Regions from separate parts of the Cytobacillus sp. ABV4_503 genome, predicted to be linked through region 1. Evidence: riboswitches for the same ligand, from Rfam matches in the RefSeq annotation. Region 1 holds a riboswitch; the other holds the start of a gene.

Region 1 (11,341 bases):
GTTGCAGCCTTCATATTCTTCGCCGCCAAAGTCATCCGCGGTAAGATTGGCTCTCTGCAGCATGGTGCCCATTGCTCCATCCATGATCAGGATCTTCTTTTTCAGCTGCTCCTGCAGTGATGGTTTATGCATGTTGTTTCCTCCTTGAAAGCCGTTCGGTTGTCTCACGGGCATAGTTTGATAGTTCGACCGTCATTTCATAGCGCATAAATGGAGTGATAAGGTAAATGCCATTAAACAGCTCTGCCGCGGCATCGATCAGTGACTTCGCAATGGCAATGCCTTCAGCTCCAGCCTGCGCAGGATCATCTTTCAATGAAGCCATTCGGTTTCTAATACTGTCGGAAATTTTGATTCCCGGTACTTCATTATGAAGAAACTCGGCATTCCGGCTGCCGGTAAGGGGCATTAGGCCTATATAAACAGGTGCTTTTAAATCTTTCACAGCCTCATGAACTTCCAGCAGCTTCTCTTCAGAAAAAACTGGCTGCGAGATGAAATAATCCGCACCATGTTCAATTTTCTTTTCAAGCCGTCCAACAGCTTTTTCCAATGAGCGGACATTGGGGTTAAAAGCGCCTGCAACTGAAAAAGCAGCTTTCTGGCCAAGATCTTTCCCTGAAAAAGATAACCCCTCATTCAACTGCTTGATCATACTGATCAATTCAAATGATGAGACATCATATACGGAAGATGCTCCTGGAAAATCACCGACACGTGCAGGATCACCCGTAACAGCAAGAATATCATTTAATCCAAGTGCATGCAGCCCCATTAAATGGGATTGCAGTCCAATTATATTTCTATCCCTGCAGGTCACATGAACAAGCGGGCGCAATCCTGTCTGCTGCTTGACGAGATAGCCAAGCGCAGAGTTGCAAACCCGGGGGGAAGCAAGGGAGTTATCTGCAAGTGTAATAGAATCTATTCCGGCTTCCTTCAATGCTTCTGCACCTTCGAAAAAGCGTGAAGTATCAAGCTTCCTCGGGGGATCCAACTCAACAATGACAGAAGGCCTTTCCCTGACAATATCCTGGAGAGGGGGGAGCTCTCTTGATGATGATGGCTTTTCAGAAACAATGATTTTATTAATTGCCTTTGCCTCTTTTTCCTCGATTGGCGGGAGTCCTTTTAAAACATCAGAAAACGCCTTGATATGGTCAGGTGTTGTTCCACAGCAGCCTCCAAGCAGGCGGACACCCTGATTTCGGAATTCAATTGCTGACTGGCGGAAATATTCTGCATCTCCTTCATAATGAAATTTGCCGTCCGTATAGGCTGGAATACTGGCATTTGGATAGGCAGAAAGATAGGCATGCTTTGGCAAAGGTACACTTTCGAGAGTTTTGAGCATATGATGCGGACCAAGCCTGCAATTGATTCCCACAACATCTGCACCAATGCCCTCAAGCTTTGTTAAAGCATCAGCGATAGAAGTCTGGTTCTGAAGAACACCCGCTTCCTGAAGAGATACCTGTGCGATAATCGGCAAATCAGTTTCTTTTCTGGCAATGGCAAGAACTGTCTCAAGTTCTTCAAGGTCGTAATAGGTTTCCAGTAAAATACCATCTACATCCTCTAGCAGCAGGCAATAAAGCTGCTCTCTGAAGCTTCTTTTTATTTCTTCAAGGGTAATCATGTTGGGCTTGAATCCTCTGATCCCGCCGATTGTACCAGTGACATATGCCTTTCCCTTGGCAGCTTTTTTTGCAATCCTTGCTGCAGAACTGTTAATCTCCTTAACGGAGTCCTCCAGTCCATATCGCTGCAGCTTCAGATAATTCGCCGCATACGTATTTGTTTGGATCAATTCAGCACCTGCGCCAATGTACGCTTCATGGATGTGCTGGATCTGTTCAGATTGTGAGAGATTTAATTCCTCAAAACAGCTGTCGGTACCATAGGAGTACAGAAGAGTTCCCATCGCGCCATCTGCTATGATGATTTCATTCTTTAATTTATTAAGGAAACTCAAAGTATCACCCCCGCTGTAAAATCGAATGCTTTGTTTGTACGGCAGCAGATAAAGCTGCCTTGAAATCTTCTATAATATCATCTGCACTCTCCAGGCCAACAGATAGACGAAGAAGACTGTCCGTTATTCCACGCTGCTCCCGTTCGGATGCAGGCATGGCTGCATGTGACATTTTTGCAGGGTAGGAGAGGATGGATTCAACAGCTCCCAGACTTACTGCAAAAACGGGTATTTTGGCATTCTCAACAAATGTTCTCATCGATAGCTCATCTTCAAGCTCAAAAGATAGGACGGCACCTGCGTTTACTGCCTGATTTTTCTGGATTTCATATCCGGGATGATCTGCAAACCCTGGATAATGCACCTTTTTAACTGCAGGGTGATCATTAAGGAAACCAGCAATTTTTTTAGCTGACTTCACAGACTGATCAAGCCTTACCTGCAGCGTTTTAATACCTCTCAGCACAAGCCAGGCATCCTGAACACCCAGAACAGCTCCAAAGGAATTCTGAAGAAAAGCAAGTTTTGCACCTAATTCAGGATCCTTCACAACCGCCAGGCCAGCAACGACGTCGCTGTGTCCGGATAAAAATTTGGTTGCGCTATGAAGCACTATATCTGCACCTAAAGAGAGCGGTTTTTGAAGGGCAGGGGTCAGGAATGTATTATCCACAAATGTCAGGGCTCCATGCTGTCTTGCAAGTGAACTGATGGCCTGTATATCTGTCACTTTCAGCAGCGGATTGGAAGGAGTCTCTACATAAAAAACCTTCGTGTTTGGACGGATTGCTTCTTTTACTTCCTCAAGATTTGTCATATCAACAAATGTGTGCTCTATGCCAAAACGGGACAGGACTTCTGTTGTCATGCGATAGGTTCCGCCATATACGTCTTCTGTAATGACTACATGATCTCCCTGTGATAAGAGCAGGAATGCTGTAGAAATGGCAGCCATACCAGAAGAAAAGGCAAACCCTTTAATACCTTCTTCAAGCTCCGCGATGACTTCTTCAAGTGCTTCCCTTGTTGGATTCAGGCTGCGGCTGTAATCATATTTTCCGAACACATCAATATCTTTTTGATGAAAAGTGGAGGCATGCTGGATTGGTACACTGACAGCTCCTGTTTCCGGGTCGAATTTTTGATTATTGTGAAGTAATTTCGTTTGGAATGTGTAATTCGAACTCATCGTACTGCCTCCTTAACAACCTTTGCAAAAGCATGTTCAAGATCCGCCTTCAAATCTTCTGCATTTTCGATTCCAACCGAGAAACGCAGAAGCCTATTACAGACACCGGTTTCAATGCGGATTTCTTCAGGAATGTCCGCATGTGTCTGGGTTGCTGGATACGTTATGAAACTCTCGACTCCGCCAAGGCTTTCTGCAAAGGAGATAAGGGAGAGGCTCTGCAGAAATGGATTCACCCAGGATTCATCCTTAATTCGGAAAGATATCATGCCTCCCTTGCCTGGATAAAGGACATCCGTTACTGCATCGTGGCCCGATAAAAATTCTGCTAATTCCTTCGCATTTTCTCCATGCCGTTCCATGCGGAGGGAGAGTGTCTTCATGCCTCTGATGAGCAGCCATGAATCAAACGGGCTGAGGACAGCACCTGCGGCATTGTGATTCATAGCAAGGGCTTCGCATAACTCTTTGCCTTTTGCGACAACTAAGCCGGCAAGGACATCATTATGCCCGCCAAGATACTTTGTTGCACTATGGATAACAATATCAGCTCCAAGCTTTAACGGCTGCTGAAGGAGAGGGGTATAAAACGTGTTATCGACGATAAGGAGGATATTATGCTTCTGGGCAATGTCTGCAATCGATTGAATGTCAGTCTGTTCCATCAGCGGATTAGTTGGAGTTTCCAGAAATATTGCCTTGGTCTTTTCTGTGATTAAAATTTCCACATCTTCCGGATTGCTGGTATTTACATATTTGCACTGAAGTCCCCACTTCTTGAAGCCCTGTTCTAGCAGACGATATGTACCCCCATATAAATCCTTGGATACAATCCATTCATCTCCGGATTTAAAAAGAGATAGTATGGTAAGAATTGCGGCCATTCCAGAACTGCAGGCATAGCCTTGATCGCCTTCTTCCAGATCGGCAATTGCCTTTTCAAGCAGCTGGCGGGTGGGATTGCCTGTTCTGCTATAGTCAAAGCCAGTTGACTGCCCAATGCCTTCATGGCGATATGCCGTGGAAAAATATACAGGCGGATTGACTGCACCTGTTGCTGACTCGCTTCTGTTGCCGATTTGCGCTAATCTGGTGTCAATTTTATACATGCTTGTAACCACTCCTTAGTAAAAATAAAAAAAGCCTTCTATAAGAAGAAGACTTTTTAATGTGATCAGCCATTCTTCTTATCTTTCAAGTTTTTAAGAAACTTGCAGGAATTAGCACCTTTTCAATCAAATATATGATTGCTGGTTGCTGAGGCGTCGTCGGGCCTTACCCTCGACCTCTCTGGATAAGAAATCAAATATTAAATTTTCTCTAAACTTTACTACACTAAACCGCTAATCGTCAACACTTTTTTGAATATTTTATGTTATAAAAAATTTCCGCTCAGTTGTTTTGAGTCTGTTTGCCCTAAGCATCCGTTTTTAAGGGGGAATGAAGAAGAATTTGAACAAAAAAACTTTCCATCATATTCTGGAAAGTTTTTAAGGGTATTTATTCTTCAATCAAATCGTTAACCGGCACATCAATTTCTTTTTCAGAATCTGCCTTTGTGTAAATACGTGCTGTCTTAGTCTGCTCATCTACATGCTGAATGATGACCGGATTGCCATTGAAAGTAACACTATACATTTCAGCAGACTCAGCAATCTCTTTTGCTCTGCCAATATTCATGGAAAAACCTCCTGAATTTGAATAACTTTAATGTGTCTTAAAAACACTCAAATTATTCTTTTAAAAAAACCATGGCATAAAATGTTAGAAGTGAATGGCTTTAAAGTTCAGAATATTTGTTTTATAATGAAGGCAAATGATATAATTCTTGGAGGGAAGCTAATATGCGAGAACATAGCCACTGCCGCCACCGGTTTGCGGAATCCGAAGGACCAGCAGTATTCCAGACCATGGATGGCATTGAAGTAAATGTTTCTGGTTCCATGTTCGAAAAATGTACAACTTGCGGCCATTTTGATTTTCCTGTGGAAACGAGAGAAGCAATTGAATCTTCCCTAAAAGAAAACAGAAAAAATGCGAATGCAGCGAAACAAATTTATATTAACTTAGTTGAGACTTTTTAAAGCCGAACAGCACTTCGGCTTTTTATTTTTGCCTCTTTTTAAAACCACCCAGTTATTTCTTATTTATAATTGTTTAACATTTAACAAAACATTTTATTAGAATAAGTAATTACGAAAAAAATTTTTTTAATAGTTTTCCACTATATTCATGTTTTTATCTTTGTACAACTAGATTTTCCGTGTTAGAATAACTGTGGAAACGTTTTATCCTCTGAAAAATATTATTATTCGTAAAAATAAAACGTTAATGCATCTTATAGATGGGTAATGTATTTTCAGGGGAGAAAAATGTATTTGAATTATTTACTTAAAACAGTTATGGAGGTAATTTTCCATGAAAAAGCCATCGAATGGTGAGGGACCTTTTGAACAAGGATTTCATGGCCCCAACCTTGGCTACGTTATTGAACTATATGAAAGATACTTAGAGGATCCATCATCTATTGATCCTGAAATGAAAGACTACTTTGAAAGAAACGGTTCCCCTTTAGCGAGTGAAGGAACTCCGCAAATGGCTTCATCAGCAAATCAGCCAATGAATGCCGGACAGCTTGAAAAAACACTTGCTGCAATTCGCCTTGCTGATAATATCCGCACATATGGCCACCTGGCTGCAGATATTTATCCGCTTGGTAACAATAAATCTGAAAGTGCATTATTCGAACTGAGTAAATATGGCTTAACTGAAAATGATTTAAAAGAGATTCCTGCCGGTGTCATTACTAAAGACGCCACCTATCCATTACGCAACGGACTTGAAGCAATTGAATTCCTGAAAAGTGCTTATATGGGACCAATTGCGTTTGAATTCCAGCATATATTTGATGAAAACGAAAAAGACTGGCTTCGCCGTAAAATAGGGGCCAACAGCCACAAACTGTCAATGCAGAAGGCGGAAAAACTGAAAGTTTTAAGAAGACTGACTGAAGTTGAGGAATTTGAAAAGTTCCTTCATAAAACATTCGTTGGTCAGAAAAGATTCTCAATTGAGGGTCTGGATACAATGGTTCCATTACTGGATGAAATTGTTTCCGAATCCGTTTCTGATGGAGCCAAAACGATTAATATCGGCATGGCCCACCGCGGAAGGTTAAATGTTCTTGCACATGTGCTTGGAAAGCCATATGAAATGATCTTCGCGGAATTCCAGCATGCGCCAAATAAAGAACTGGTTCCTTCCGAAGGATCTATCGGAATCAATTACGGATGGACAGGCGATGTTAAATATCACCTTGGTCTTGATAAACAGATCAAAGATGAGAATACGACCATAGCCAGACTGACATTAGCAAATAATCCGAGCCACCTTGAATTTGTTGGTTCACTGGTTGAGGGCTACACCAGAGCTTCACAGGATAATAGAACAAAAGCAGGTTATCCTGAAGTAGATCCAAAAGCTGCTTTAGCCATTATCATTCATGGAGACGCAGCCTTCCCAGGACAGGGAATTGTTGCAGAAACACTTAACCTTGGGCAGCTGACTGGCTATAATACGGGCGGTTCAATCCATATCATTGCCAATAACACAATTGGTTTCACAACAGAATCACATGATTCACGTTCTACCAGATATGCAAGTGACCTTGCCAAAGGGTATGAAATGCCAATTCTTCATGTTAATGCAGATGAACCTGAAGCAGTAGTCGCAGCGGCAAGAATTGCTTGTGAATATCGTGCTAAATTCCAAAAAGATATCCTTATTGACTTAATCGGATACCGCCGTTTTGGACATAACGAGATGGACGAGCCTATGACGACTAATCCTCTTATGTATAACATTATTCGCAAGCGTCCAACCGTGAAAGCGCTGTATGCTGATAAGCTTTTAAATGATAAGATCATTTCCAAAGAAGAAGCAGAAGGCATTCATCATGATGTACTGGAAAAAATGAAGGCTGCCTATGAAAAAGTTCCAAAAGAAAAAAAGGAGGCAGAGTTAACCAATCCGCCTGAAACAGTCGAAAAGGGTCTGCCAAAAATTAAAACAGCTGTGTCTGTCGATAAATTAAAGCAAATTAACGAAGAATTATTAAAATGGCCAGAGGATTTCAAAGTGTTTGATAAACTCGGCAAAATTCTGCAGCGCAGATTGGAAGCGCTTGAAGGCGACGGCAAGATTGATTGGGGACTTGCCGAAACACTGGCTTTTGCAACCATTCTATCTGATGGTACCCCTGTCAGACTGACTGGCCAGGATTCTGAGAGAGGTACATTTGCCCAAAGAAACGTTGTTTTGCACGATCATACAACTGGAAAAGCGTATTCACCTTTACACAAGCTTTCAACTGCCAAGGCATCTTTCGCTGTCCATAATAGCCCATTATCTGAAGCTGCTGTAGTAGGCTTCGAATATGGCTATAATGTATTCGCTCCGGAGACGCTTGTTCTATGGGAAGCTCAATATGGCGATTTTGCTAATGCGGCACAGGTAATGTTTGACCAGTTTATTGCTGCTGGCCGTGCGAAATGGGGCCAAAAATCAGGTCTTGTCATGCTTCTTCCACATGGCTATGAAGGACAGGGACCTGAACATTCAAGTGCACGCCTGGAAAGATTCCTGACTCTTGCAGCAGAAAACAACTGGACAGTTGCCAATCTTTCTTCTTCAGCACAGTACTTCCATATCTTAAGAAGACAGGCTGCCATTCTCGGAAAAGAGGAAGTTCGCCCGTTAGTGATCATGTCTCCTAAGAGTCTTCTGCGCAATCCGAATGTCGCTTCAAATGGACTGGAATTGAGCGAAGGAGAATTCAAGTCTGTTATGGAACAGCCTGGCCTTGGTCAAAATCACGAAAAAGTGAAACGCATCATTCTTGGAACAGGTAAAATCACAATCGATTTATCAGAAAACCTGAAAAACTACCAGGATCAGGATTGGTTCCACATTTTACGTGTGGAAGAAATCTATCCGTTCCCAATGGATCAAATTAAAGAAATATTAACCCGCTATCCGAATGTGGAAGAAATCGTCTGGATTCAGGAAGAACCAAAAAATATGGGTGCATGGAATTTCGTTGAACCAAGACTGAAGGAAATTGCCGGAAGTGATATAGACGTCACATATATCGGAAGAAGACGACGTTCAAGCCCTGCTGAAGGTGACCCGACTGTTCATAAGAAAGAACAAGCACGCATAATAGATGAAACCCTATCGCAGTCTAACGGGCAGTAAAACTCCCGCATTAAGACTAGATAGATGGATTGAAATAGATTTAGCAGGAGTCAAACTCCCCGTATAGGCCCGTTTGGTGAGATACAGTGAAACTTGCCGATGCGCAGGCAGGGGCTTAGTTGAACCAATCGGGTTCGTAGTGTCGATAGATCGAAGCGTTAGCGGAGATATTAGCGACACTAGAACGCGACTAACAATCAGTGGGAAAATTCCCCCACTGATTGAAGTTTCACTTTAACACGCAAGCAATAAGGAGGAAATTAAGGTGGCAGAAATCATAGTTCCGGAATTGGCAGAATCCATTACAGAAGGTACGGTGGCACAGTGGCTAAAACAGCCTGGTGACACTGTAAATAAGGGTGACTATGTTGTAGAACTTGAAACTGATAAGGTAAACGTTGAAATAATCTCTGAACATAGCGGTGTTTTACAGGAAATTAAAGCCCAGGAAGGCGACACGGTTAATGTAGGTGAAACCATTGCTATCGTTAATGAAAGCGGAGAAGCTGCACCTGCTCCAGAAAAAGCGGAAGAAAAGCCTGAGGCTCCTAAAGCTGAACTGCCAAAAGCAGAGGTTCAGCACGAACAGCCAGCGGCTGAAGAAAAAGCTGGCGGACAGCGTCCGATCGCTTCTCCGGCAGCACGCAAGCTGGCAAGAGAAAAAGGGATTGACCTAAGCCAGGTGCCGACAGCTGATCCACTGGGCAGAATCAGAACCCAGGATGTTGAGTCCTTCAATCCAAATCAAGCAAAACAGCAAGCACAGCCGCAAAAACCGGCAGCAGCTTCAAAACCTGCAGAACAGCAGGCCGGCGGAAAAGAAGTGGAACGAATCAAAATGTCCCGCCGCCGCCAGACAATTGCAAACCGCCTTGTAGAAGTTCAGCAAACTGCAGCGATGCTGACTACATTCAATGAAGTCGACATGACAAATGTGATGAACCTTCGCAAGAAGCGCAAAGATAAATTCTTCGAAGAAAATGATGTTAAGCTTGGTTTCATGTCATTTTTCACAAAAGCGGTAGTTGCAGCCCTTAAGAAAAATCCTTATTTAAATGCTGAAATTCAAGGCAATGAAATTGTCCTAAAAAAATTCTATGACATTGGTATTGCCGTGTCAGCACCAGAAGGTCTTGTAGTTCCGGTTGTACGTGATGCAGACCGCAAAAACTTTGCTGAAATCGAAAAGGATATTATGGACCTTGCGGTGAAGGCCAGAGACAACAAACTTGCCTTATCAGACCTGCAGGGTGGAAGCTTCACTATCACAAATGGCGGAGTATTTGGATCCATGATGTCTACGCCAATCCTTAACGGACCACAGGTTGGTATTCTTGGAATGCATTCCATTCAATTGCGCCCGGTTGCAATTGATGCTGAAAGAATGGAAAACCGTCCTATGATGTATATCGCACTTTCTTATGACCACCGAATTGTTGACGGCAAAGAGGCTGTCACATTCCTGAAACGCGTCAAGGAACTGATCGAAGATCCTGAAAGCCTTCTTTTTGAAGCATAATAAAATGACAAACCAGAGCGGATATTCGCTCTGGTTTTATTTTTTATTATGGAAAATTATTTGCATTAAGGAAACATTGTACGTGTTATGAATATTATAATAAAAAAGCAGGTGATCAGCTTGAGAAGAAGGCAGATGAAGATACTCCAATATAGTACAGTGTTAAAGAAACTAGGAGTTCTAAGTGAACAAGAATATGAAAATATTAAAAAAGCAAATAAACTGCCAAAATCCTTGCGAAAATATTAAAAAAAGCGGGAATAGCTCCCGCTCTACATACCCACTAAGTATTTGGCAAATTAATATTAAGTTGAAACTTACTCTTTAAACGGCTTCAATCCCCGTTTTTGAATCTCCGTTTTTAATATCCTAATCCATTCCTTTTCAGACCCCGACTTCAATGCATCACGATACGAGAAGACCAGCTGTTCATTACTCATAATTTTCATTATGCATACCTCCTGGTTAAATGGATTGAATATTCTATTTTTAATTATTGTAAAGGTTTTTTAAGTTTTTGTGAACCCTTTATAAAGAAAAGATTTATTTCATTATGATGACATTTTCTGCAGGCCCATTTCAGCAGCTTATAGTGGACTGGAATACAAACCGAAGGTAAGATTTATATAAATAGATTGTATAAAGGAGGAAGCCGATAATGAATCTGGCACTGGACCATCTCGTCCACTTTATTAAAGCTGATCCATCTGAAGCAGCGGCGAGGTGGAGGAACGAGGGATATAAAGCAGTATTGGGAGGAAGCCATGAAAACTGGGGGACATATAACAGCCTTTTATATATCGGACAGTCATACATTGAATTTCTATCAATTGAAAAAAATCATATTGCCGCTGATGCTGAAAATCCGCTCATTAACCAGCTGACAGATGAACTCCCTTTAGGGGATGGCCTCGGGCAGCTTTGCTTCCGAACCAGTAATATTGAAGACCTAAGGATTGAATTAAAGAAAAAGGGCTTTGAGACCCTTCCGATTTTTAAAGGAAGCAGAAAGAGGCAGGATGGCAGCATGCTTTCATGGAAGATGCTGTTCTTTAAAGAAAACCCCGATTATAAATATCCTTTCTTTATTGACTGGGGCGTGGAAGACGATAGAAGATTTGAAGAACTGAGACATCTTGGCTTTATTGATGAAAACCTTGAAAATAAAAAAATCGAAGCAGTATTTATTGCCTCCCATGACTGTGAAAAGTCTGCGGAGTCCTGGAAGGCTATTATGCTAAATTCCATGGGTGATGTTTACATTAGCAACGATGGAAAAGAGAAGAGAGCATCCATTGAAATTGGATCAGCTAATATCACCTTTTGCCAGCCATTGCAGGATGAAGGAAAGGCTATTGAAGTCCTGAAAAAAAGGGGGGAGAAGCCATTTGCTGCCCAGTTC
Region 2 (11,341 bases), 1.7 Mb from region 1:
TTAGTGAACTTAAACTTTGATCTGATTAACTACTTGGAAGGCCAGGCACCGCCGATTGAAGGGATGTCCCTGCCGTTTTCGCTGACCGTGCTCGGGGTTTGGACGGCCGCCTGTCTTGCTGTGGCGTTTTGGAATTTTACTCAGAAGGATATGTATTAAAATAACGTTAATTTACTTGCTTTATACAAAAGTACTAATATAAATATAAAAATGAGCCCTCAAGTTCTGAGGGCTTTATACTTGTGTGCGAGGCATGGAAACTAATTAATTCCAAAAATCCAAAATCCATTTTTTTAAATCTACAATCCGCAGCTGATCGATACTTTTATTGGTTCCTGTAACAATGATGGGGATTAGTGAATCCTCTTTATGCATTGAACCATGGGCACCGCCGCCGGAATGTTCAGGTGAACTTTCTCCAATGAATTCAAATCCGGGTTTTGCATCAACAACAAGAAATTCACCTTCCTGAGACTGCATAGCTCCATATAACCTTGCTAATCCATCAGGATAATCCCCATAATGAATATTCTTGTCCTTTAAGGATAAATCGAGAATGGAGGTATTTCCTTTAATAGTCCAGGCTTGATTATAAATATCCTTATAGGTCCCGCCTGGTTTAAAAATAAAGGACTCCTTATGATCTCCGGATATCACATGTATCATCTCTTTTTCTTTCCTTGCAATCCAGGCAATCCGAGGGTCAGTTTGCAATTTTCCTGCGATATTTTTTACAGAAACACTCTCGTTAATTTTATAGATATAGGCCATCCGTTCATTTGCTGTAATGACAATTTGATCGTCTTCTGAAACAGGCTTACCGAGCTTTAAAATTCTGTATTTAGAAAGGATTTCTTGTAAATCTATTAGTGCCTCTTTTTTTCGTTCATTGACAGACGACTGATTACTGTCTCCAATGATAACCCAAATGTTATTATTTAGGGCATCTTCCCATTTTGGAAAAATATTCAGGACCTCCTGGAGATGCTTATCAAGTTTTTCAATTCCTTTTGTTGTATCTGGACCTTTCCTATGTACAGTAAAGTCATTTTCTGAGATGTACAGGATTGTAAATTCAGGAAGAATATTATTTTCCAATAGATATTTTAATTCTTGAACCGCGAAGGCATCATTAAGTCCTATACGATTGACAATGTGATTATTCTTTGGGTCCTGGCGTATAAATGCCCCTAAAGACAGTATTTTTGGTCCAAGGGTTTCGTATTCCTCAGGCAGATTGCTCACTTTTGTTATCAACTTTGGAACTTTAAGGGTATGATGATAATTTCCCCGATAAATAAATGCGTTAATGGATGCTGAATCTTTTTTTAAATTGTTCAGATCTTCATGTATAGTTCTTACATTTGGACTGAGGTCAACATTATTATATTGATGCATGATATTATCAGCAAATCGGGAAACCCCGAGTTTCATAATTTCAAACATACCATTCCCATAAGTGTTGATTTGCTTCTCATTATTATCAAACCAAACAAGTCCAGGAATCTTACTTTGATCCGGGTAAGTACCAGTTATTAAAGAGCTGTCGATTGTAACAGACATGGTTGGATAGGAACTTACTAAATTTTTACTATATTGGCCGTGTTTTAAAAAGAAGGCAAGAGCAGGGGCATTCTTCTCCTGGATAGCATTCTTTAACGGCTCATCCATAAGTGAATCGATAACAAGAAGTATAATTTTAGGTGAGGTCTGACTTTCTGTTTGAATAACAGATACTTTCTTTTCCTGTTCATCTGCTTTATTACCACAGCTGGTGCAGACTATTACAAGAATAGATATGCTAATAAAAAGAAGCAATCGAGTCAATAAATTTCACCTGCTCTTTGAGATAGTCCTAACAAGGATTTTGATCAAAATTATCATGCTCAGTTTATTGAAAGATATTCATTTGACTCAAATTGTGAGTTTATTGCGGTTATTAATTTAGATACTGTTTTAAAATCTTCAAACCAAATCTTAAGTCATCTAATGAATTGGTAGAAGAAAGAGCAATTCGCAAATATTTATCACGTATGGTCTGCCCGCTTAAAAAACGATCAGAATGTAAAACCCGAATCCCCCGTTCTTTCAAATCTGCTTCCAGCTGCAATGTATTATTTTGACCCTGAATTGAAAGCCAACGATAAAAACTTAATGGATGTCCACCATCTGAAGGGAAAAATTCCGAATAAATATCATTTGCTGCTTGTGCTAACTGTTTCTTTTCAGCCACAATTTCATGTGCCTTCCCGGATAAAATAAGCTCTGTAATTACCTCTGCATCAAAAGAAGAGGTTTTTACATTGATGTTAAAAATAGCCTGAGAAATTTTCTCGCGTAATGCATCCCCATAGACCATATAGGCAACTCGTAATCCAGAGCAGATTGACTTAGAGGTTCCACAAATATAAACGCTTTGTTCCGGAAGTAAATTGAACATGGGCTGCCCGTAACCGGTAATAAAACCTGCCGTTAGAAAGGCATGAATATCATCTTCAATCAATATTAATCGATGTTTACGAATCACTTCAGCTAAGTCTTGCTTTCGGAAATCAGGAATTATTACTGTTGTAGGATTAGTACACGAAGGCATTAGGAAAATGCCGTGAATATTAATTTGAGAACATTGCTTGTCAAGTTCGTCAGGCAGCATTCCAAACTGATCTCCGATTATAGGTATTAGCTTAATATGGAGTAATTTTGCTAACTCAATGAAATTTGAATACGTGAATAAATCAGTTGCAATTCTATTGCCAGGCTCAAATAATGCAGCCAACGTAATAGCCAGAGCATTTTGGGCACCAGAAACAATCGCAACATGTTCTTGATCAGACTGTATGCCGAAAGATTCCATCCAATTAAGAGCTGCCGTCTTTTGATGTGGAATTCCAGTGGGATCATTGTAATTGAGCAGCTGCACAAAATACCTTTTGTCAATAACCTTTTGAATAGTATCTTTTATCATAGCATTGGTCTGCTCAAAGGATGCTACAAATCCTAGTTCAATAAGGTTTGCAGCTTTATCCTTGGAAATGGTTACTGATCTGGAGGCGTTTGGCGCAACAAAGGTCCCGCTTCCTGTAACTGCATAAATTAATCCCTTTGTTTCACATATTTTGTAGGCTCGTGTTATGGTGGTGAAATTTAAGTCAAGAAAGTCTGCCAATTCACGCTGAGGAGGCAATTTAGTCCCAGGAGCTACAAACGCATTTATAATGTCCTGTTCAAGTAATGAGGCAAGAGATTTATAAAAAGGACGCTTTAAAGCGTTCTTATCAGGTTTCCATGACATTGGGTAATCATCAAATGAATTTACTGGCATGCTGCACCTCCTCTAATGTTTTACATCAAACACCGTACATTGTATGTATTTTTGTCTAAAATTATATTATATAAGCCTATGCTGATATAAGGTTAAATATAGTTACCACATTCTATCTTATGAGAAATGCTAATGAAAAGAGAGAATTGTAATCCATACAATAATATCATTCATTGTATGGATTTTTTATGTTAAAAATGAAATACAGTTACCATTTAGGAGTTGAGGCACATGAAAAGAGGAGCCAAAATATGGAATGCATGTCGTTCAGCTTTCCCCTATACTATCCCAATTATGGCTGGGTTCATTTTCTTGGGGATTGCCTATGGAATCTTTATGAATTCACTAGGTTTTAATGCCATTTATCCAATTTTAATGAGTCTATTAATATTTGCAGGATCCATGGAATTTGTAGCAGCAAATTTCTTACTATTATCCTTCAATCCAATCAATGCATTACTTTTAACATTAATGGTAAATGCACGACATTTATTTTATGGCATTTCCATGCTGGAGAAATACAGGGGTGTTGGGAAGAAAAAGCTTTACATGATATACGGGCTATGCGATGAATCGTTTGCGATTAATAGTACCGTTCTCATTCCGAAAAGTATTGATAGAGGCTGGTTTATGTTCTTTGTGACTTTATTCAATCATTTTTATTGGGTTATTGGTTCTGCAATTGGGGGGATTTTTGGGTCTTACGTCAAATTTAATACGGAAGGATTAGAGTTTGTTATGACTGCTCTTTTTGTAGTCATTTTTATTGAACAGTGGATGAAGGACGATAGGCACCAAAGCGCTCTTGCCGGTCTTGGGATTTCAATTTTATGCCTTATCATTTTTGGCGGTACACATTTTATTATTCCAGCTATGATTGGCATTCTTGGGCTGCTGTCCTTGCTTAGAAAGTCAATGGATAAAGTTGAGGTTAGTGCCTTATGACAATGGATTTAACACAGCAGATGATTACAATTGCAATGGTGGTTTTAGGGACAATGTTTACAAGGTTTCTCCCATTCATTGTTTTTCCATCAGGTAAATCCACCCCTAATTATATTCAATATCTGGGCAGAGTGCTGCCTTCCGCCGTAATAGGTCTTCTGGTTATTTATTGTTTTAAAGATGTAAGTTTACTAGCAGGAACATATGGTATCCCGGAATTTTTAGGAGTGGCGATCGTGGTGCTTCTTCATGTTTGGAAGAAAAGCATGCTCCTCTCCATAGCAGGGGGAACGATGGCATACATGATATTGGTTCAATTCGTGTTTTAATCAAGTAGAAACCATCGGATAAAGGGGAAGGTATTTGTGAAGAAGAAAATTGATGAGCATCAAATTTATGAAAACTACCGCGAACAGATTTACCAGCAAGTAAAGAACGATCCGTATGCACAGTCATTAGGCATCCAGTTGACAAAATTTGAAGCTGGTTTTGCTGAAGCAATGTTAGAAATACAAAGCCATATGGTAAATGCATACGGAACTGTACATGGTGCAGTCATATATGCTTTAGCCGATCATGCTTTTTCAGTAGCATGTAATGCATATGGAAAAACCTCAGTAGGTCTGTCAACAACCATTCAATTTATGGAAGCAGCTAAACCAGGAGAAAGAATAGTTGCCCGTGCAAAAGAAGTAAGACGAAATTTTCGAACTGGATTTTATAGAATTGAAATCCTGCATGAAGAGAATTTAATCGCCACAATGGAGGCCGTTTCTTACCGTAAGGATCATTATTTTATTGAAATTGATCAACAAGTTTAAATGGCAAATGGTTATTGGTCAAAGCTGTCCTTATGGCAGCTTTTTCTATTAAACAATAGGTTATTGAAATTAAGGCTGTTGATTTCTTTCGAATATATGCCACAAGAAAGATTATGAAATATTGTACTTGAACTAGAGGGGCTACTCAAAGAACTAGCTGCCATCTTATTTAATAAGGAGATAAGTAAGTTGAAGAACTGATTTAAAGGGAATATTCATTAACTTATTAAAAATATTTAGAGTTCAGAAATAATTGATTGACAATTGGGTGAATTTAAATTATTATCGCTTTAAATAATTAAAAAATTGAATATTTTTCTTCTTATCCAGAGAGGTGGAGGGACTGGCCCTTTGAAGCCTCGGCAGCAGGTTCTGATGAATACTGTGCCAATTCCAGCAAGCGCATCGCTTGAAAGATGAGAAGAGGGTTGATAAAACTCTCTTCTAAGGAGGAGAGTTTTTTAATTGTTTATAAATCCAACTTAAGTTATGCGAAAAGTAGATATTTAAAAATGCAAGAGGAGAGAAGAAAAATGAAATATGGTTTCTGGTTGCCGATTTTTGGAGGCTGGCTGCGAAATGTAGATGACGAAAAGATGCCGCCAACCTTTGAATACGCTAAAAACGTCATTCAGTCGGCTGAAAAATGGGGGTACTCGACTACATTAATAGCTGAATTATATTTAAATGATATTAAAGGACCGGACCATGATTCTCTTGAAGCCTGGTCCACGGCAGCCGCACTTGCAGCCGTGACGGAAAAAATTGAAATCATGACGGCGATCCGTCCTGGTTTTCATAATCCTGCTGTAGCAGCAAAAATGGCAGCCAATATTGATCAAATCAGCAGCGGCCGCTTTACTCTTAATGTTGTTTCTGCCTGGTGGGCTGAAGAAGCCCGTCAATATGGTGGTATTTTTACAGAACATGATGAGCGTTATGCCCGCACCGAGGAGTTCATTGATGTTCTGAAAGGCTTATGGACAGAAGATACCTTCAGCTTTTCTGGCCAATTTTACGACTTAAAAGAAACGAAGCTTGCACCGAAGCCTGTTCAACGACCTAACCCCATTCTTTATGCAGGCGGTGAAAGCGAAAAAGGCAAGCAGGCCATTGCAGAAAAATGTGATGCTTATGTCATGCACGGCGGAACGGTTGAAGAGATTGACCTGAAAATAGGAGAAATGAAGGGACGGCGTGAACAAACGGGGAATGCGCCATTCAGTTCTTTCGGAATGGCTGCGTATGTTATTTGCCGTGAAACAGAAGAAGAGGCTCTTGCTGAGCTTGAAAAAATCACGACTGTGAAGGATTCCAGCGGATACGCTGGCTTTAAGGACTTCACGACAAAGTCACAATTAGAGCAGCAGATTCAGCTGCAGGATTACTCTGTCTCCAATAGAGGTCTGCGGCCAAACTTAATAGGAACACCAGAGCAAATTGCTGATCGAATCCTGCAATTTGAAGAAGCTGACCTGGACTTGCTATTATTGCAATTCTCACCTCAGCTGGAGGAAATGGAACGCTTTGCAAAGACAGTAATGCCATTAGTGGAACAAAGACGCAGTTTAATAAAGAGCTAGAAAGGGGCCTGAATAATGAGCAAGGTATATGTAATACATGAAAATAGTGAGTGGACAGTCCATTTGACAAAAAGGCTGGAGGAACTGGGTGTTCCTTATGAAGAATGGCATTTAGACGAAGGAACGCTGGATTTATCGGCAGAACCGCCGGAAGGAATTTTCTATAGCCGGATGAGTGCTTCATCTCATACCCGTGATCATCGCTTTGCAGCTGAATTTTCCGGACAAGTATTGGCGTGGCTTGAAGCACATGGCCGTACTGTTCTAAATGGAACGAGCGCTTTAAAGCTGGAAGTTAGCAAGGTCCTGCAGTACTTGGAGTTAAACAAGTCTGGTGTCAGGACTCCAAAAACGATTGCAGCGGTTGGAAAAAAACACATTATTAAGGCAGCCGAGACGTTTGCGGGACAGCCGTTTATCACGAAGCATAACCGAGCCGGAAAAGGCCTGGGTGTTCAATTATTCCATAGTATTGATGCTCTAAAAGCTTATGTGGAGGGACCTTCCTTCGAAGAGCCTGTTGATGGCATTACCCTTATTCAGGAATACATTCAATCTCCTGAAAGCTATATCACCCGCTGTGAATTTGTAGGAGGCAACTTTGTTTATGCTGTAAGGGTTGATACTTCTGAAGGATTTGAACTTTGCCCGGCGGACGCATGCCAGATTGGCGACTTATTCTGCCCGGTCGGAGAAGAGGTTGAAGAAAAGCCTAAGTTCCAGATCATTGAAGGTTTTGAGGACGAAATTTTAGAAAAATATAAAGACGTTCTGGCCAGGAATGATATTCAAGTTGCTGGAATTGAATTTATTAGAAATGCTGAAGGTGACATTTACACTTATGATATTAATACAAACACAAACTATAATTCGGATGCAGAAGCAAAAGCCGGAAAATATGGCATGCTCGAATTAGCTTCATTATTAAAGAAGACCTTGGAAGAAAAATACGCAGCATCAGCTGCCGTTTAATTTGAGTGGACCTGCATCTGCAGGTCCATTTAAAATTTGGGAGGCTGCTAGTTTCGTAAACATTCTTATATACTAAAAGCCTATAAATGAACACTTTTTTAATTACAAAAACTCTCCTGCATGTTTCCTATACTATAATAATAGTTGGACTAAGTTTGTCGAATGATATGAAAGTGTATTTGGGGGCAGGCTGCCATAAGCGGACTAGGAGGAACAGGAGACGTTGCAATCCTTTCTGCTTCCAACCGAATGTCTCTCATGCCTTTCGCACAGGTATCCACACGACTTGGAGGAGCATCTACAGTCATCCTTGCCATCATGCTGCTAAAGCTTTTTAACTGATTTGTAAAGAAAAGAAAAAACAGGCAGCGGCTTTAATTGCCTGTTTTTTTAGTTACAAAATAGGGTACTTTAGTTAAAAAACCTAGTGGGAAATAGTCAGGGTCATTAACATAAACAGGGGGAAATTTGCATAGCAAATCTAAGAAAGAAAGAAGGAATTTCCATGAATATTCCTGATAATGTCATTATTACCACATTAAAAGGAAAAGACATTCTCTCAAATCCTTTTTTAAATAAAGGAACTGCTTTTACCAAAGAGGAAAGGGAAGAGCTTGGACTTGACGGCCTGCTGCCGCCTCATGTTCTGACGCTTGATGAACAGGCAGAAAGGGTGTATGAGCAATACTCTATGCGCACCACGGATCTTTTCAAAAACGGGGTTCTATATGACTTATATAACCGCAATGTTGTTCTGTTTTACCGGCTTTTGAAAGACCACCTAGCAGAAATGCTCCCAATCATCTATACACCGACTGTCGGCGAAGCGATCCAGACCTACTCTCACAGCTACCGTCGCCCTGGCGGATTATATCTTTCGATTGATGATCCAGCTGGGATTGAAAAGGCGTTTCAAAACCTGGGCCAGCCTAAAAATGGCATTGATTTAATTGTTGTTACGGACTCTGAAAGCATTTTAGGCATTGGGGACCAGGGGGTAGGCGGCATCAATATTGCGATTGGCAAACTTGCTGTATACACAGCCGCTGCCGGTATTGATCCAAGCCGGGTCCTGCCGGTTGTGCTGGATGTTGGTACAAATAATCAGGAGCTGATTGCCGATCCTATTTATATTGGCAACAAATTCTCCCGTGTTCGCGGTGATCGTTATGATGAATTCATAGATCAGTTCATACAGACAGCAAGGAAGTTTTTCCCGGAGGTTCTTCTTCACTGGGAGGATCTTGGCAATGTGAATGCTCGAAATATTATTGACAAGTACGGTGACAAAATCCTGACCTTCAACGATGACATTCAGGGAACAGGAGCGGTGACCCTTGCTGCTGTTATGTCTGCTTTAAAGGTAACTGGAACTTCCATGAAGGACCAGCGAATCGTTGTCTTCGGGCCAGGGGCTGCCGGAATCGGCAATGCTGACCAAATCGCAGATGCCATGGCTCTTGAAGGGCTGACGAGAGAAGAAGCCTATGACCGCTTCTGGGCTATTGATTACCGGGGTTTATTGACAGATGACACACCGGATGTCCTGAAGTTTCAAAAGCCTTATGTAAGGAAATCGGATGAAGTGAAGAGCTGGGACAGGAATGAGGACGGAATCATTTCATTAATGGAAGTTGTGCAGAGGGTGAAGCCAACAATCCTGATCGGTACATCCGGCCAGGCAGGTGCCTTTTCTGAGGAAATTATCAAGGAAATGGCCAGGCATGTGGAGCGGCCAATCATCATGCCGATGTCCAACCCAACTGCCCTGGCTGAAGCAGTCCCGGAGGACCTGATCAAATGGACAGACGGCAAGGCTCTGATTGCAACGGGAAGTCCATTTGCTAATGTGGAATACAACGGTGTTTCCTATAACATTGGGCAGTCAAACAACGCATTTGTATTCCCTGGTCTCGGGCTTGGAGCCATCGTTGCCAAAGCTGAAATAATTTCAAAAGGTATGTTTGCTGCAGCTGCCAATGCTGTTGCTAAGCTGACCGACACCAGCCAGCAAGGAGCGTCCCTGCTCCCTCCGATTGAAAAATTGCATGATGTCTCTATCTATGTGGGTGTTGAAGTAGCGAAAGCCGCGATAGAAGAAGGAATTGCAAGAGCAGACATTACGGATTCGGCAAAAGCTGTGGCAGATGCAGTGTGGGAACCGGAGTATAAAGAATTTAAGAGTGTCGGTAATTGGGCAAGTTTTAAAACCTGATTGGATATTAAGAATATATGCCCGGTGCCCCTGGTAATGGTTGATTCTCTTAACAAGGCTGTATGAAACTGCATCTCAATTGTTAGAGATTTTCTAACAGTTGCGGTTTGATATCATTTATCTTTTCGCGCTTTTTGCCGGCTCAGTGTCTGGATATCAAACTAAAAGTGATGTCTTGACCCAAGGTAGGTTTAGTAGGGTTTTAAATCATTTACTTTATAAGTATTTAGCCCTTTGTAAACCCAAAAGGGCTTTTGTTTGTTTATGGGACTTTCTCAAACCGCTGCCTGGATTTGAGGAGTCAGAGTAAATATTACCAAGCTCTGGAGAGTAACTTTCGTTTAGAAAAAGACTGGCACTTTTCTATATCTTCAGCCTAAGTAACTGCTATTGATCAAAAGCTGGCCTTCCATAACCGGCAATCTTTGAATTAGACAAAAAATAATACTTCTTGCAAACACCTCCTCCGTTAGAAATCATGCTGGAAGCACCTGAAGTATTGCCTTCGATTGTATAAACATACTTGGAATCAACCGCATAAACGATTCCTGTGTGATGAGCACTCGAAATGCTTGTACCAAAGAAAATTTGATCACCAATTTTAGGACTGGACGTATAAAATTGCCCATTGTTATTGAAATACTCAGCGGAATTTGGGCACCGAGCCCCAAGCACTCCATGGCACAAAAGCCTTTTTGCTTCATCGACACCGTATGCCTGAACGAAGCACCAATCAACGAATACGTCGCACCAGGCCAATCCCTGCTTTGAACCTTTATAAAATCCGCTGATTGCATCTAAGTCTCGTGCATACTTAGTGTAATTATTGGTGCCAGCATTAGCGGTTTTGTCATCAAGGTTACTGATACTTGCTTTTTCAAGATAACCAACTTCTGCTTCGGCTATTTGAATGACACAAGATACATCAGCCACATCATAGACCTCCTTAACGGTGTAGAGTTACTATACCACCAGTTTATTCCTGTGGAGTAAAAAACGGAATCAAATAAACCATCTTCCAGCGCGGAAGATGGTTTATTCATGCGGAAATCCTGCTGGGGCAACGCCTCATACACCAGGATAGCAGCTGTGCCTGAAAGGTTAATTGAGCTTATCTCTTTTCTGATAATAACCATATAGCTGGCCGGTTTATTGCTGTTTTTTTTAAAACACTAAGAAAATCTTAAGAATTGCATAAAGTGTTTGTTAAGATTTAACTGATATTATTCTATTAACAGGAATAATAAAGGGATGGTACTTATATTGAAATCATTTTTGGGAGTGAATTTTCATGAACATATTGGTTTGTGATGATGATAAAGCCATTGTAGATGCGATAGGCATCTATTTAGAAAACGAAGGCTATAAAATACATAAAGCATTTAATGGAGAAGAAGCCATTGAGGTAATCAGAGATCATGAGATTCATCTTGTTATCATGGATATTATGATGCCCAAGATGGATGGGATTAGAGCTACCATG

What was found. A riboswitch is a leader RNA that binds a small molecule or an ion and turns the genes downstream of it on or off. The one in region 1 is predicted to bind S-adenosylmethionine.
Region 2: another riboswitch for S-adenosylmethionine. It lies ahead of ACXAD1_RS02275 (LLM class flavin-dependent oxidoreductase); the one in region 1 lies ahead of ACXAD1_RS10745 (methionine biosynthesis PLP-dependent protein).

What each region holds. Positions count from the first base shown of each region.
Region 1 is NZ_JBSWTH010000001.1:2,134,757-2,146,097, reverse strand. It holds gene metH (methionine synthase) at 1-132, opposite strand, end outside; gene ACXAD1_RS10755 (bifunctional homocysteine S-methyltransferase/methylenetetrahydrofolate reductase) at 125-1,975, opposite strand; gene metC (cystathionine beta-lyase) at 1,980-3,164, opposite strand; gene ACXAD1_RS10745 (methionine biosynthesis PLP-dependent protein) at 3,161-4,273, opposite strand; SAM riboswitch class I at 4,349-4,465, opposite strand; gene ACXAD1_RS10740 (H-type small acid-soluble spore protein) at 4,665-4,844, opposite strand; gene ACXAD1_RS10735 (hypothetical protein) at 5,009-5,248, shown strand; gene sucA (2-oxoglutarate dehydrogenase E1 component) at 5,583-8,420, shown strand; gene odhB (2-oxoglutarate dehydrogenase complex dihydrolipoyllysine-residue succinyltransferase) at 8,686-9,939, shown strand; gene sda (sporulation histidine kinase inhibitor Sda) at 10,257-10,388, opposite strand; gene ACXAD1_RS10715 (VOC family protein) at 10,598-11,341, shown strand, end outside.
Region 2 is NZ_JBSWTH010000001.1:433,250-444,590, forward strand. It holds gene ACXAD1_RS02245 (ABC transporter permease) at 1-159, shown strand, start outside; gene ACXAD1_RS02250 (alkaline phosphatase family protein) at 265-1,827, opposite strand; gene ACXAD1_RS02255 (aminotransferase-like domain-containing protein) at 1,940-3,322, opposite strand; gene azlC (azaleucine resistance protein AzlC) at 3,554-4,267, shown strand; gene ACXAD1_RS02265 (branched-chain amino acid transporter permease) at 4,264-4,596, shown strand; gene ACXAD1_RS02270 (PaaI family thioesterase) at 4,633-5,088, shown strand; SAM riboswitch class I at 5,408-5,511, shown strand; gene ACXAD1_RS02275 (LLM class flavin-dependent oxidoreductase) at 5,622-6,671, shown strand; gene ACXAD1_RS02280 (ATP-grasp domain-containing protein) at 6,687-7,643, shown strand; partial or broken gene ACXAD1_RS02285 (2-hydroxycarboxylate transporter family protein) at 7,829-7,985, shown strand; gene ACXAD1_RS02290 (NAD-dependent malic enzyme) at 8,149-9,858, shown strand; gene ACXAD1_RS02295 (CHAP domain-containing protein) at 10,246-10,791, opposite strand; gene ACXAD1_RS02300 (response regulator transcription factor) at 11,150-11,341, shown strand, end outside.